One region of the Rhizobium sp. BK456 genome, then DNA from elsewhere that is predicted to be linked to it. Evidence: riboswitches for the same ligand, from Rfam matches in the RefSeq annotation. Region 1 holds a riboswitch; each other region holds the start of a gene.

The links. Region 1 has a riboswitch for thiamine pyrophosphate ahead of thiC (phosphomethylpyrimidine synthase ThiC). Riboswitches for the same ligand answer to the same signal wherever they lie in the genome.
Region 2: another riboswitch for thiamine pyrophosphate. It lies ahead of thiC (phosphomethylpyrimidine synthase ThiC); the one in region 1 lies ahead of thiC (phosphomethylpyrimidine synthase ThiC).
Region 3: another riboswitch for thiamine pyrophosphate. It lies ahead of FHX03_RS34940 (HMP/thiamine-binding protein); the one in region 1 lies ahead of thiC (phosphomethylpyrimidine synthase ThiC).

Annotation. Positions count from the first base shown of each region.
Region 1 is NZ_JACIAO010000012.1:220,788-224,921, reverse strand. Features, by position in the region: gene thiC (phosphomethylpyrimidine synthase ThiC) at 1-1,657, opposite strand, end outside; TPP riboswitch at 1,751-1,881, opposite strand; gene FHX03_RS28560 (GNAT family N-acetyltransferase) at 2,017-2,463, shown strand; gene FHX03_RS28555 (ABC transporter ATP-binding protein) at 2,575-3,642, opposite strand; gene FHX03_RS28550 (extracellular solute-binding protein) at 3,979-4,134, shown strand, end outside.
Region 2 is NZ_JACIAO010000010.1:127,961-132,094, reverse strand. Features, by position in the region: gene thiO (glycine oxidase ThiO) at 1-429, opposite strand, end outside; gene thiC (phosphomethylpyrimidine synthase ThiC) at 431-2,257, opposite strand; TPP riboswitch at 2,349-2,480, opposite strand; gene FHX03_RS25535 (hypothetical protein) at 2,659-3,369, opposite strand.
Region 3 is NZ_JACIAO010000008.1:287,011-291,144, forward strand. Features, by position in the region: gene FHX03_RS23025 (ABC transporter substrate-binding protein) at 1-492, opposite strand, end outside; gene FHX03_RS23030 (ABC transporter ATP-binding protein) at 556-1,368, opposite strand; gene FHX03_RS23035 (ABC transporter permease) at 1,365-2,171, opposite strand; partial or broken gene FHX03_RS34940 (HMP/thiamine-binding protein) at 2,183-2,299, opposite strand; TPP riboswitch at 2,290-2,403, opposite strand; gene soxR (redox-sensitive transcriptional activator SoxR) at 2,694-3,170, shown strand; gene FHX03_RS23050 (SDR family NAD(P)-dependent oxidoreductase) at 3,266-4,036, shown strand.

The DNA of each region.
Region 1 (4,134 bases):
TGTGCGCTTCCTTCGGAAGCGTCTCATCGTGGAAGGAGCGGGCCGTCTCCGGGTCGAGGGAGAGGTTGAACTGGTCTTCCCAGCGGAATTCGAAACGTGCCCGCGACAGCGCATCGTCGCGAAGGCGCGCCGCGGGATGGCCCTTGGCAAGGTCGGCCGCATGGGCGGCGATCTTATAGGTGATGACGCCGGTCTTGACGTCGCTGCGGTCGGGCAGGCCGAGATGCTCCTTCGGGGTGACGTAGCAGAGCATGGCCGTGCCGAACCAGCCGATCATCGCCGCGCCGATGCCGGAGGTGATGTGGTCGTAGCCGGGGGCGATATCGGTGGTCAGCGGCCCCAGCGTGTAGAAGGGCGCCTCGCCGCAGACGGCGAGTTGCTTGTCCATGTTTTCCTTGATCTTGTGCATCGGCACATGGCCGGGCCCCTCGATCATCACCTGGCAATCCCTGGCCCAGGCGATCTTCGTCAGTTCGCCGAGCGTTTCGAGTTCGGCAAATTGGGCCGCATCATTGGCATCGGCGATCGAGCCGGGGCGAAGGCCGTCGCCGAGCGAGAAGGAGACGTCATAGGCCCGGCAAATCTCGCAGATCTCCTCGAAATGCTCGTAGAGGAAGTTTTCGCGGTGATGATGCAGACACCACTTGGCCATGATCGAGCCACCACGCGAGACGATGCCGGTGACGCGGTTGACGGTGAGCGGAATGTAACGCAGCCGCACGCCGGCATGGATGGTGAAATAGTCAACGCCCTGTTCGGCCTGCTCGATCAGCGTATCGCGATAGATTTCCCAGCTAAGATCCTCGGCGATGCCGCCGACCTTCTCCAGCGCCTGATAAAGCGGCACCGTGCCGATCGGCAGCGGCGAATTGCGGATGATCCATTCGCGGATATTGTGGATGTTGCGCCCGGTCGACAGATCCATGACCGTATCGGCGCCCCAGCGGGCGGCCCAGACCATCTTCTCGACTTCTTCAGCCATCGACGAGGTGACGGCGGAGTTGCCGATATTGGCGTTGATCTTCACCAGAAAATTGCGGCCGATGATCATCGGTTCGCTTTCGGGGTGGTTGATGTTGGCGGGGATGATCGCCCGGCCGGCGGCGACTTCCCGGCGGACGAATTCCGGCGTCACATGATCGGGAATATCGGCGCCGAAGCTCTCGCCGTCACGCACCAGCACTTCAGCCTTGGCCTTGCGGCCGAGATTCTCGCGAATGGCGACGAACTCCATCTCCGGCGTAATGATGCCGGCCCGTGCGTAGGCGAGCTGGGTGACGGCTTTGCCGTCCTTGGCGCGCAGCGGCCGGCGCCGCCCCGGAAATTCCGGCGTCAGCCGGTCGCCGCTGACAAAGCCGTTGTCCTCGGGGCGGACATGGCGGCCGTCATAGGCTTCGACGTCGCCGCGGGCCAGCACCCAGTCGCGGCGCAGTGGAGACAGGCCCTGCTCGATGCGGATCTCCGCACCTTCGATCGTGTAGGGGCCGGAGGAATCATAGACGATGACAGGCGGCTCGCCGGCAGTCGGATGGACACTGATTTCGCGCATCGGCACGCGGATATCGCCATGAATATCTCCTGGAATATGGATCTTCCGCGATGCCGGCAACGGGCCGGTGGTGACGGTCAGGGTGAGGTTCTTTGCGGCAATGGTCATGGTTTGAGGCTCCAAGTTGTAAGTTGGAGACCCAGTCAATCAGCCGGAATGATGGAAAGACACCGGCACGGATTCCACGCGTGAATCCAAAGCCTTCGAGCGCTTGCACCGTCCCTACGCCAGTATGAACTGGATCAGGTTCAACGGGTCACTGCGCCACAACAGGCAAAGCCTCATTGTCCAGCAGTATCTCAGCCCCTTGCGGGACCCCCCTGGTGAATACCGACAGTCGTAAAGCGCGGTCGCTGGTTGTGTCAAGCTTACAGCTTTGTCGTTTCCGTAGATCGTCCGGCTCGGAGCCTGTTGCGTTACGGATCGAACTGCGGCAAATGTCAATTCACTCAACGTCAGGTGGATTTATGTCGTTTCGGATTAAACGTCTTACGCTAAAACATCTCAATGACGCCGCCACTGTGCTGGTCAGCGCCTATTCGGGACCTCCGTGGAACGAGAATTGGTCGCTTGAAGCGGCGGCTGAAAATGTAAACACCGTGCTTGGAACGCCGAAATCCATTGCGCTTGCGGCCTTTGACGGAGGCAAGGTGCTGGGGATCGCGTTGGGCATACGACAGCGGCGCCATGCCGGTCCGGTCGTTTATCTTGACGAGTTGTCGGTGCTGCCTGAAGCCCAAGGTGCGGGAATAGGGACTGCGCTGCTATCAGCAGTTTTCGAAACAGCAAAGGCCGAGGGATGCAGCAGCGTCTGGTTGGTCTCACAGCGAGAAGGGGCGTTGTCGAAATTTTATCAGGGTTGCGGGTTCGCCCTCGGCAACAACCTTGGTCTCTACTCCAAATCGAGTGCGTAGCGGCCGCGTCTGCGGTGGCCAGCCATAGCCGAGGCCGAGCGGAAGAATTCGAGGTCCGTCAGCCCGATCTTCACTTTGAACCTATCTCGGCGGCTTTTGAAGCGATACCGCTCAATCCGGTCGTAATGTCTTGCCGGATGCCGCATCGAAAAGATGAAGCTTTCCTGGCCGAGCGGCGATCGTCGCGACCTGCCCCGGTTTAAACTCGTGACGGTCGGACAGCACCGCGACAAGCTCGCCGGTCCCGTAGCGCAGGAAAACCATCGTCTCATGGCCGGTAGGTTCGGTGACGCTGACGGTCGTGTCGAGGCCGCTTGGGCTGAGCGACAGGTGCTCGGGCCGCACGCCGAGAAGCACGGCCTGCCCTTCGGACGCCTGCGGGTTAAAACCGAGCGCGATCTCGTCGCCGGTCTCGGTGACGAAGATCGCACCATCGGCCTTGTAGCGGCCTTTCAGCAGATTCATCGACGGTGAGCCGATAAAGGCCGCAACGAATGTATTGCGGGGACGATCGTAGAGTTCCAGCGGCGTGCCAATCTGTTCGACCTTTCCGCCCTGCATGACCACGATCTTGTCGGCCATGGTCATCGCTTCGACCTGATCGTGGGTGACATAGATCGTCGTGGTTCTCAGTCGCTGGTGCAGTTCCTTGATCTCCTTGCGCATCTGCACGCGCAGCTTGGCGTCGAGGTTCGACAAGGGCTCGTCGAACAGGAAAACCTGCGGTGACCGGACGATGGCGCGTCCCATCGCCACGCGCTGGCGCTGGCCGCCCGAAAGCTGGCGCGGATAGCGGTCGAGATAGGGCACGAGGTCAAGCGTTTCGGCCGCCGCCTGCAGCCGCTGCTTGATGATATCGGCAGGCTGTTTCTGCAGACGGAGCGCAAAGACCATGTTTTCGGCAACGGTTTTGTGCGGATAGAGCGCATAGCTCTGAAAGACCATGGCGATGTCGCGATCCTTCGGCGGCAGATTGTTGACGACCTTTCCGCCGATCGAGATGGTGCCGCCGGTGATGCTTTCGAGCCCCGCGACCATGCGCAGCAATGTCGATTTGCCGCAACCGGACGGGCCGACGAGCACCACAAATTCACCGTCGCGAATGTCGATATCAACGCCATGCAGGATATTTACGGCGCCATAGGCCTTGCGCGCCTCCGAAATATTGACCTCAGCCATGTGCCTCCCCACTCGCTTTCCAGCTCCCCCGGCGGTTCCGGGAGATATGCATCTCTCGACAAAATCCAAGGCATGAGGCTTGGCGAAACGCACCCTGCCGCTGCTCGTACATGCTGTCAGACCTCCTCCATGAAACGTTTCATTTCATGTTGACTTTTGCCGCTTGCCGTCTAATTCTCGCTGGCGAGGCCGAGAGGAGCGGTTTCGAACATCAATATGAAACGTTTCATTTTTTTGTTTACCAGATCGTTCTGCATGAGACCAGTGCGAAAATCGGACCGGAGCCAATCCGGAAAGACGGGCTGGCGGCAGCGCAAAAACGTGGAGGAGGAAAGTATGAAAGTCGAAATATACGATGCATTGATGCGCCGTCAGGCAAGTCGCCGCGACGTCCTGCGCGGAACTGCGAGTGCTGCGGCTCTGCTCGGTCTATCGGGCGCGATGGGCGGAATTCCCGGCATGGCGATTGCCGCCGCCGACGATCTGCGCGCC
Region 2 (4,134 bases), on a different contig from region 1:
CAACACTCGCCGAGGATCGAGATGGGCTTCGCGGCGAAAGAACAGCCCATGCCGGAATCGCCCGGAAAGAGAGGGTTCCAGCGACGCGATCGCCGGCTCTTCCAGCCATTCATAATCGGTCGTGCGGCAGGCAAAGCGTCTCAGTTCACCAAGATCGCGGGCCGACGCGACCACGAGCGTTCCGTTTCGTCGCACCTCTCCAGGCACCATTGCGTCCCATTTGTCGGCGGCGGTGAGGCCGCGCATCAGCACGGCGCCATCAGCACTCTCCTGCTCGCACCAGGGCGCCAACATTCCGCCCGCGAGCCACGATGCAGCGCCGAGGAAACTGCCATATGGATCGAGCACGGTGACCTCGGCATCTCGAGCGCGCAGTTCATGCGCCACCGTCAGGCCGGCAACGCCGGCGCCTTTGACAAGCACACGCATCTCATTCGCCCAATTGCTGTTGGGTTTCTATCGGCATATAGATGCCGCCGCCCTCATGATAACGCGCTGCCATCGCATCCAGACCTTCCTTCTGTGCTTCGGCGCGGATATCGTGCGAGATGCGCATGGAGCAGAATTTTGGGCCGCACATGGAGCAGAAATGCGCCACCTTATGGGCTTCCTTCGGCAACGTCTCGTCGTGGAAGCTGCGGGCGGTTTCGGGGTCTAGCGAGAGGTTGAACTGATCCTCCCAGCGGAATTCGAAACGGGCACGCGAGAGCGCGTCATCGCGCAGCTGTGCTGCCGGATGCCCCTTGGCGAGATCAGCCGCGTGGGCCGCGATCTTGTAGGTGATAACGCCGGTCTTGACGTCAGTGCGATCGGGAAGGCCGAGATGCTCCTTCGGCGTGACGTAGCAGAGCATCGCGGTGCCGAACCAGCCGATCATGGCTGCGCCTATTCCAGAGGTGATGTGATCGTACCCCGGTGCGATATCCGTCGTCAGCGGCCCGAGCGTGTAGAAGGGTGCCTCGCCGCAGACCTCGAGCTGCTTGTCCATGTTCTCCTTGATCTTGTGCATCGGCACATGGCCGGGGCCCTCGATCATCACCTGGCAGTCTTTCGCCCAGGCGATCTTGGTCAGCTCTCCCAGTGTTTCCAGTTCGGCGAATTGCGCTGCATCGTTGGCATCGGCGATGGAGCCGGGACGCAGGCCGTCGCCGAGCGAGAAGGAGACGTCATAGGCGCGGCAGATGTTGCAGATCTCCTCGAAATGTTCGTATAGGAAGCTTTCGCGATGATGATGGAGACACCACTTCGCCATGATCGAACCGCCGCGCGAGACGATGCCGGTGACGCGGTTGACGGTGAGCGGGATGTAGTGAAGCCGCACGCCGGCGTGGATGGTGAAATAGTCGACGCCCTGTTCGGCCTGTTCGATCAGCGTGTCACGATAGACCTCCCAGGACAGGTCTTTGGCAATGCCCTCGACCTTCTCCAGCGCCTGATAGAGCGGCACGGTACCGATCGGCACCGGCGAATTGCGGATGATCCATTCGCGGATATTGTGGATATTGCGGCCGGTGGAAAGATCCATGACCGTGTCGGCGCCCCAGCGGGCCGCCCAGACCATTTTCTCGACCTCTTCCGTCATGGACGAGGTGACAGCAGAATTGCCAATATTGGCGTTGATCTTCACCAGGAAATTCCGGCCGATGATCATCGGCTCGGATTCCGGATGATTGATGTTGGCGGGGATGATCGCCCGACCCGCCGCCACTTCCTGCCGGACGAATTCCGCCGTCACATGGTCCGGAATATGGGCGCCGAAGCTTTCGCCGTCGCGGACCATGGCATCCGCCTGCGCCTTGCGACCAAGGCTTTCGCGGATGGCTATGAATTCCATCTCGGGCGTGATGATGCCTGATCGCGCATAGGCGAGCTGGGTGACCGCCTTGCCATCCCTGGCTCGTAGCGGCTGACGTTTAGTGGGAAATTCGGGCGTCAGCCTTTCGCCGCTGGCAAAGCCGTTGTCTTCGGGGCGGATATGGCGGCCCTGATAGGCTTCGACATCGCCGCGCGCGAGCACCCAGTCGCGGCGGAGCTGCGACAGGCCCTGCTCGATGCGGATATCAGCACCCTCGATCGTATAGGGACCGGAGGAATCATAGACGACAACAGGCGGCTCGCCCGATGTCGGATGAACGCTGATCTCGCGCATCGGCACACGGATGTCGGCGTGTATGTCTCCCGGGATGTAAATCTTCCGCGACGCCGGCAGCGGGCCTTTGGTGACTGTGGGGGTGATGGTCTTCGCGGCAATTTTCATGGTTTGAGGCTCCAAGTTTTCGATTGGAGACCCAGTCCTCAGCCGGAATGATGAAAAGACGCCGGCACGGATTCCGCGCGTGAATCCACTGCTTCGAGCGCTTGCACCGTCCCTACGCCAGTATGAACTGGATCAGGTTCAACGGGTCACTGCGCTACAATCGGCAAAGCCGCATTGTCCAGCAGTATCTCAGCCCCTTGCCGGGACCCCCCTGGTGAATGCAAAAAGGGTAGAGGCTTGCCGAGGGGACTGTCAAGCGACAATCTGCGATGGCTCGGGGTTAGGTTACACACAGGATATCGTGCGTGTCGCCGCTGTTAAACGATGGACAAGGGCAATCGTCCGGCCGGCACGCTTCCGCAAGACAAGCGCCCTTGTCGCATGCACGAGATACCGAAGCGCTATTGAGAAAGCAGGCGCGGAACTGGAAAGTCTAGTACTTTTTCCGTGTAGCTTTCGACCAGGGCGCTAAACGGCGTGCCGTCTGGAAGTTTCAATACGGCTCGATGTTCGAGCAGGAACGCCGGCAGGCCGGGGGAACTTGTTTCATGCGCTGTTAAGCCGTCCATGTCCCAGCCTTCGGATAGAGGGGACCAGAGCAACTTGGCAGACAGGTTTGTGCGAGTGAAATTGAGAGCCTGAACGGCTCTGCCAAACGCGATATCGCTGGTATTCAACGCCTGATTCATCTCTGCAGTTAATTTTGCAGGTACATACCAGTTGTCGGCTTCGGACAAGACGCGTTCGCCGCAGACCAGTCGGACGCGGCGATAGGCGATCAACTCACCGGGTCCGACGCTCAGAAGATCACGGATGTGCTCATCGGCCGGTTTGCCTTGCCCGCCCACATGCTGAGCTACGATCTTTGAACCTTCCGGTGCGAGCTTATGCGCGGCGCACCAGCGGTCAAGGGTAAACGTGGCACTGGCGTTACTCAGGAGATTTGCATTCAAGGTCTGGAGGATCGCAAGCGCTTCCACTCGAGATGCCGGCGTGTTCAGCCACTGAGATTCTATAGAAGGCTCTTGCGCAACTGCGATCTGGGTGCCCAGCAAGATGGCGGCCGCTGCAAGTGCGGCGATGCGAATGCATTTCGCAGGACATAATGACATGGAGAATGAAATCCTTTCTGCAGTATGATTGGGCAAACCTTGCGGGCCAAATATCCTTGATTTTTGCCGACGGGCGACCGTTGTCCGCGTACATGATAGCGGCAGCAGGGTTTGAACTGCGGCTCGCGTGTACCGCACAATGGTCAGGTTCCTGAAGACTTTCTTACCATCTTTCGAATTTGAAAGCGTTGGCGACTGAGCCGGCGCTTCCATTCTGGAATTTGGAAACCCGAGAGACGTGGATTTCAAATGAGAAACGTGGCTGCCGGTCCGAATTCTCCCAATTCTATACTCGTAACTCTCACTCAAAGGTTCAACGCCTTTGTCTTCGCCCTCGCTTGTTGCGAGATGTTCATATAGCTGGATCGGATAAAATAGCTCGCAACCGAAAGCAAAATCCAGAAGCCATTGTTGGAAAAAAGTCGTCTTCGTCGACCCGGAGCCCTCCTGCCGGTCGATTGACAATTGCAGACCAGGCGGCGACGCGCCGTCGATGGTTGCCAACCGCAGATGCGAGTAGCCAGGGTGCTTGTCTGATTCCTTTTTGTGGTGCATGTCATCGTGCTCCTTGTGCGAGCCTCCCGACGATGATGTCGCCGGCAAGTTTTCAGCATTCATAGGAAACGATATTCCTGTGGTGCGCTATCGCAGCTCTTAGTTGGAACAGTTCATGAAAACCATCAGCAACGCAACAGATGAGCCGGATATATTTTATAGTATATATTTCCTCGCTCGCAAAAAATGCAAATTGCATTATAAAAATCT
Region 3 (4,134 bases), on a different contig from region 1:
GACGGTCTTGACCTCGCCTTTGCCGCCATCGTTGCGGATCATCGCGGAGATCAGCGCGCTCTCCCAGGTGCCGCCGAATCCGCCATAGGTCTTGCCGTCGAGATCCCTTGGGCTCTTGATGTCGTCGCGTCCGCCCTTGAAGATCAGGCGTGCTGTTTCAGTCTGGACGACGCCGTAGACCATCTTCACGTCACCGCCGGCGGCGCGCTGCGTGATGGCCTCGATCTCGCTGCTGATCCCGAAGTCGGCGACGCCGTTCGATACCAGCGTTCCGGCACTCGTATCGGCATAGGGTAGAATGTCGACATCGAGGCCCGCGGCGGCATAAAAACCCTTCGCCTTGGCGACATAGATGCCGATATGGTTGGTGTTGGGCGTCCAGTCGAGTGCGATGCGAGCCTTTGCGGGCGCCGACTGGGCGAAGGCCGGGCGGCCGACAAGGCCTGCCGCGATGGCGGCGAAAATCGTCTGGCGACGGGTGAGAAGCAGCATGATGACCTCCTCAGGTCTCTAGAGCATGGTGCCGAAAGTGTGCGCGGTTTTCGGCGTCATGATCTAACTCTTTAGTTCAGAACAGGATGCAGATTTTAGGCCGACCGGCCTAAGATCATCCTGTTCCAGCGGATGAAGCAGGGTCTGCAGGATTTCGGTTTCGATCGCCTGGGCCGCCGGCGAGCCGAGATCGGCAAGGCTTCTGGGGCGGGGCAGGGGAACGCGGAATTCTCGAATGATGCGCGCCGGGCGGGCCGAAAGCACATAGATGCGGTCGGAGAGGAACACCGCCTCGCGGACATCATGGGTGATCAGCAGCGCCGTCCAGCGGTGTTCGGTCCACATGCCCTGCAGCCACTCCTGGATCTGCGTGCGCGTCAGCGCGTCGAGCGCGCCGAAAGGCTCGTCGAGCAGCAGCATGTCCTGGGTCTGGACGACGGTGCGCAGCAGAGCGGCGCGCTGGCGCATGCCGCCCGATAGTTCGGACGGATAATGGTGTTCGAAGCCGGCAAGGCCGAAGCGCTGGAACAAAGGCGCCACAGCGGCGCGGGCCGCGCGGCGGCTCTTGCCTTTTACCTCGAGGCCGAGGGCCGCATTGTCGATGATCCGGCGCCAGGGCATCAGCGCATCACGCTGCGGCATGAAGGCGAAGGAATGCGGCGCTTCCTCAAGCGGCGCGCCATTGAAAAGCACCGAGCCGGAATCGGGTCGAAGCGACTGCGTCAGCAATCGCAGCACCGTCGATTTTCCGGAGCCGGACGGGCCGACGATCGAAACGAACTCGCCGTTCCCGACGCCGAGCGAAATATCGCCCAGTACCTGCATGCCGTCGAAAGATTTCGCGATATTGCGCAGTTCGACCATTTTGTCGCTCATCGGCGCCGCTCCCCGGATGGCTGCCAGGGCATAAGGAGGCGCTCTATCAAGAGTGTTAGGCCGAACAGGCAAAGGGTCAGCACGGCGCTGACGACGACGGCGGCGAGCACGAGATCGGGACGGAAATTGTTCTTGGCGTTGAGGATATAGATGCCGAGGCCGCTTGCGGCGCCGGCATATTCGGCAAAGATCGCGCCGACGACGGCATAGGTGATCGAGATCCTCAGGCCGGCGAAGAAATAGGGCAGCGCCGAGGGAAGCCGTGCCAGGCGGAAAACGCGCCAGCGGCTCGCCTTCATCGAATGCAGCAATTCGGCGATGTCGCGGTCGGTCGATTCATAGCCTTGCAGCAGGGCGACGAGCAGCGGAAAGAAGGTGACGAGCGCCACCAGCAGGATCTTCGGCAAAAGGCCGAAACCGAACCATAAGACGACGAGCGGCGCAATCGCCACCAGCGGCAGGGTCTGGCTGGCGATGAAGATCGGCAGCAATGCCCGGCGCATGAATGGCATGAAATCCATGAGGATCGAAGAGGTGAAGGTGAAGGCAAGCGACAGCGCGAAACCGCCGAGCGTCGCACCAAGCGTCGGCCAGGTGTTTGATATCAGCGCCTCACGGTTCAGCCAGCCCTGGATAACGATGCGCGAAGGCGCCGGCAGAATGGAAGGCTTGATGCCGGAAAGATCGACATAGAGTTCCCATGCCGCCAAAAAGGCGCAGCCCGCGAGCAAGGCGGGGAACCCCCGATAGAGAGCGGCGCGGAGCGCGGAAAGGTGCGAATCCGATGGTTGCGGCGATGTCATCAGCGTTTGATTTCGGTCTCGATGCCTAGCCGGCCGCGATAGGGATCGAGCGTCTTGACGGCATCGCGAATGATGCCGACGACATTGCCGGACATCGGATAAAGTGACACTTCTGCGCCTGAGAACATCTGAACCTCGCTCCGCTGGCATTACCCAGATCAGCTTTAAAGGGTCCAGAGGCTAGCGCCTCATATCTCAGCCCCGGCAATACGGAGCTCCCCTGTTATTTCGTCGGAAACTATCACCCGTGTTTTCTTCCCGCAACCGCAAATTTGGGAACCCGTCCGCACGGTCGGAAAAGCTCTGTTGTGAGGGAAACACCCGAGCGGGATCCCGCTCGGGTGTTCCTCGGTGGGCCCGTACCTGCCGGGAACGGGACCGCAGCTTGCTGCCTCTGGCGGCAATATCGGCGTAAGGGGTGCCAGCGCCCTTATCGGAGTAAGAGCGGGAGCGCCCGATCGGGCTTTACGATCGCAGAAGCAAAGGGTATAAGACCTCAACCAATATTGAGGTCAAGAGGCGATGGATGGTATTTCGGCAGCGCCGCTCGGAAAGCTCCTGACTGTCGGCGAAGTGGCGGAACGCAGCGGCCTTGCCGTCTCGGCGCTGCATTTTTACGAGACCAAGGGTTTGATCTCGAGCATCCGCTCCCGCGGCAATCAGCGCCGCTACGGGCGCGATGTGCTTCGCCGCCTCGGCATCATCAAGGTGGCACAGCGTGTCGGCATTCCGCTTTCGGAAATCCAGGCGGCGTTCCAGTCCCTGCCGCAGGGGCGCACGCCGACCGTCGCCGATTGGCAGACGCTGTCGGCGCGATGGAAGGACGATCTCGACGCACGAATCAATCGGCTCAGTCTGCTGCGCGACCGCCTGACCGGCTGCATCGGCTGCGGCTGCCTGTCGATCGAAAGCTGTCCGTTGCGCAATCCCTGTGACCGGCTCGGCAGGGAAGGGCCGGGTGCGCGGCTTCTGGAGACCGAAAACGAGCTCGTTGTTTAGTCCTGGATCTCCCCGGAAAGATCGATGCCTGCCTTTCTTTCGGTCGGTGTGCTCATATGTTAAGGGCAGGTGACGCATCCGAGGAGGACGGCTTCGTGTTTCATCCCAGACTGTTTGAAAATCGTAATGTCGTCGTCACCGGCGCCGGCCGCGGCATCGGCCTCGAAGTCGCTCGGCAGTTTCTGGATTGCGGCGCGAAAGTGATCGTCCATACCGGGCGCAAGCCGGGGCGGGACCTGCCGGATTTCCTGCTGACGGCTGAATCGGAAAGACGGGCGCTGCTGCTGCATGCCGATTTCTCTGCCGCCGGCGGTGCGGTGCAATTTGCCGACGATGTTCTGGCTTTCTTCGACAGGGTGCATGTGCTCGTCAACAATGCCGGCACCATGCTCGGCCGTTTTCCCGCTGCGACGCTGACCGATGCCGAATATGAAGCGGTCATACGGCTGAACCAGACCTCGGTAGTGGCGCTGACGCGCGCATTGCTGCCGGCATTGAAGGCGGCCGAGGGTGCTGCCGTCGTCAACACCGTTTCGATCTCGGCGCTCACCGGTGGCAGCCCCGGCTCGTCGATCTATTCGGCCTCGAAAGCCTTCGTTGCGACCTATTCCAAGGCGCTTGCCCGCGAGCTTGCCCCGGATGGCATCCGCGTCAACTGCGTCTCGCCGGGAACGATCGAGACGGATTTCCACGAGCGCTATTCCTCCAGAGAAAAGCTGGAGCAGACCCGGAAATCCATCCCCCTGCAGCGGCTTGGCACGGCAGAGGATTGCGCTCCCGCCTATCTGTTCCTGGCGGCTCCCTTACTCTCGGGATACATTACCGGCCAGGTGATCGAGATCAACGGCGGACAGCTTATCTGCTGATTTACTTGGACCTTTTTTGGCATTTCATCACTATTGACCAATTCGTTTGTACGAATATGCTATTGTTCTGATCTACCAAATCGCCTCCCTTCCGAGAT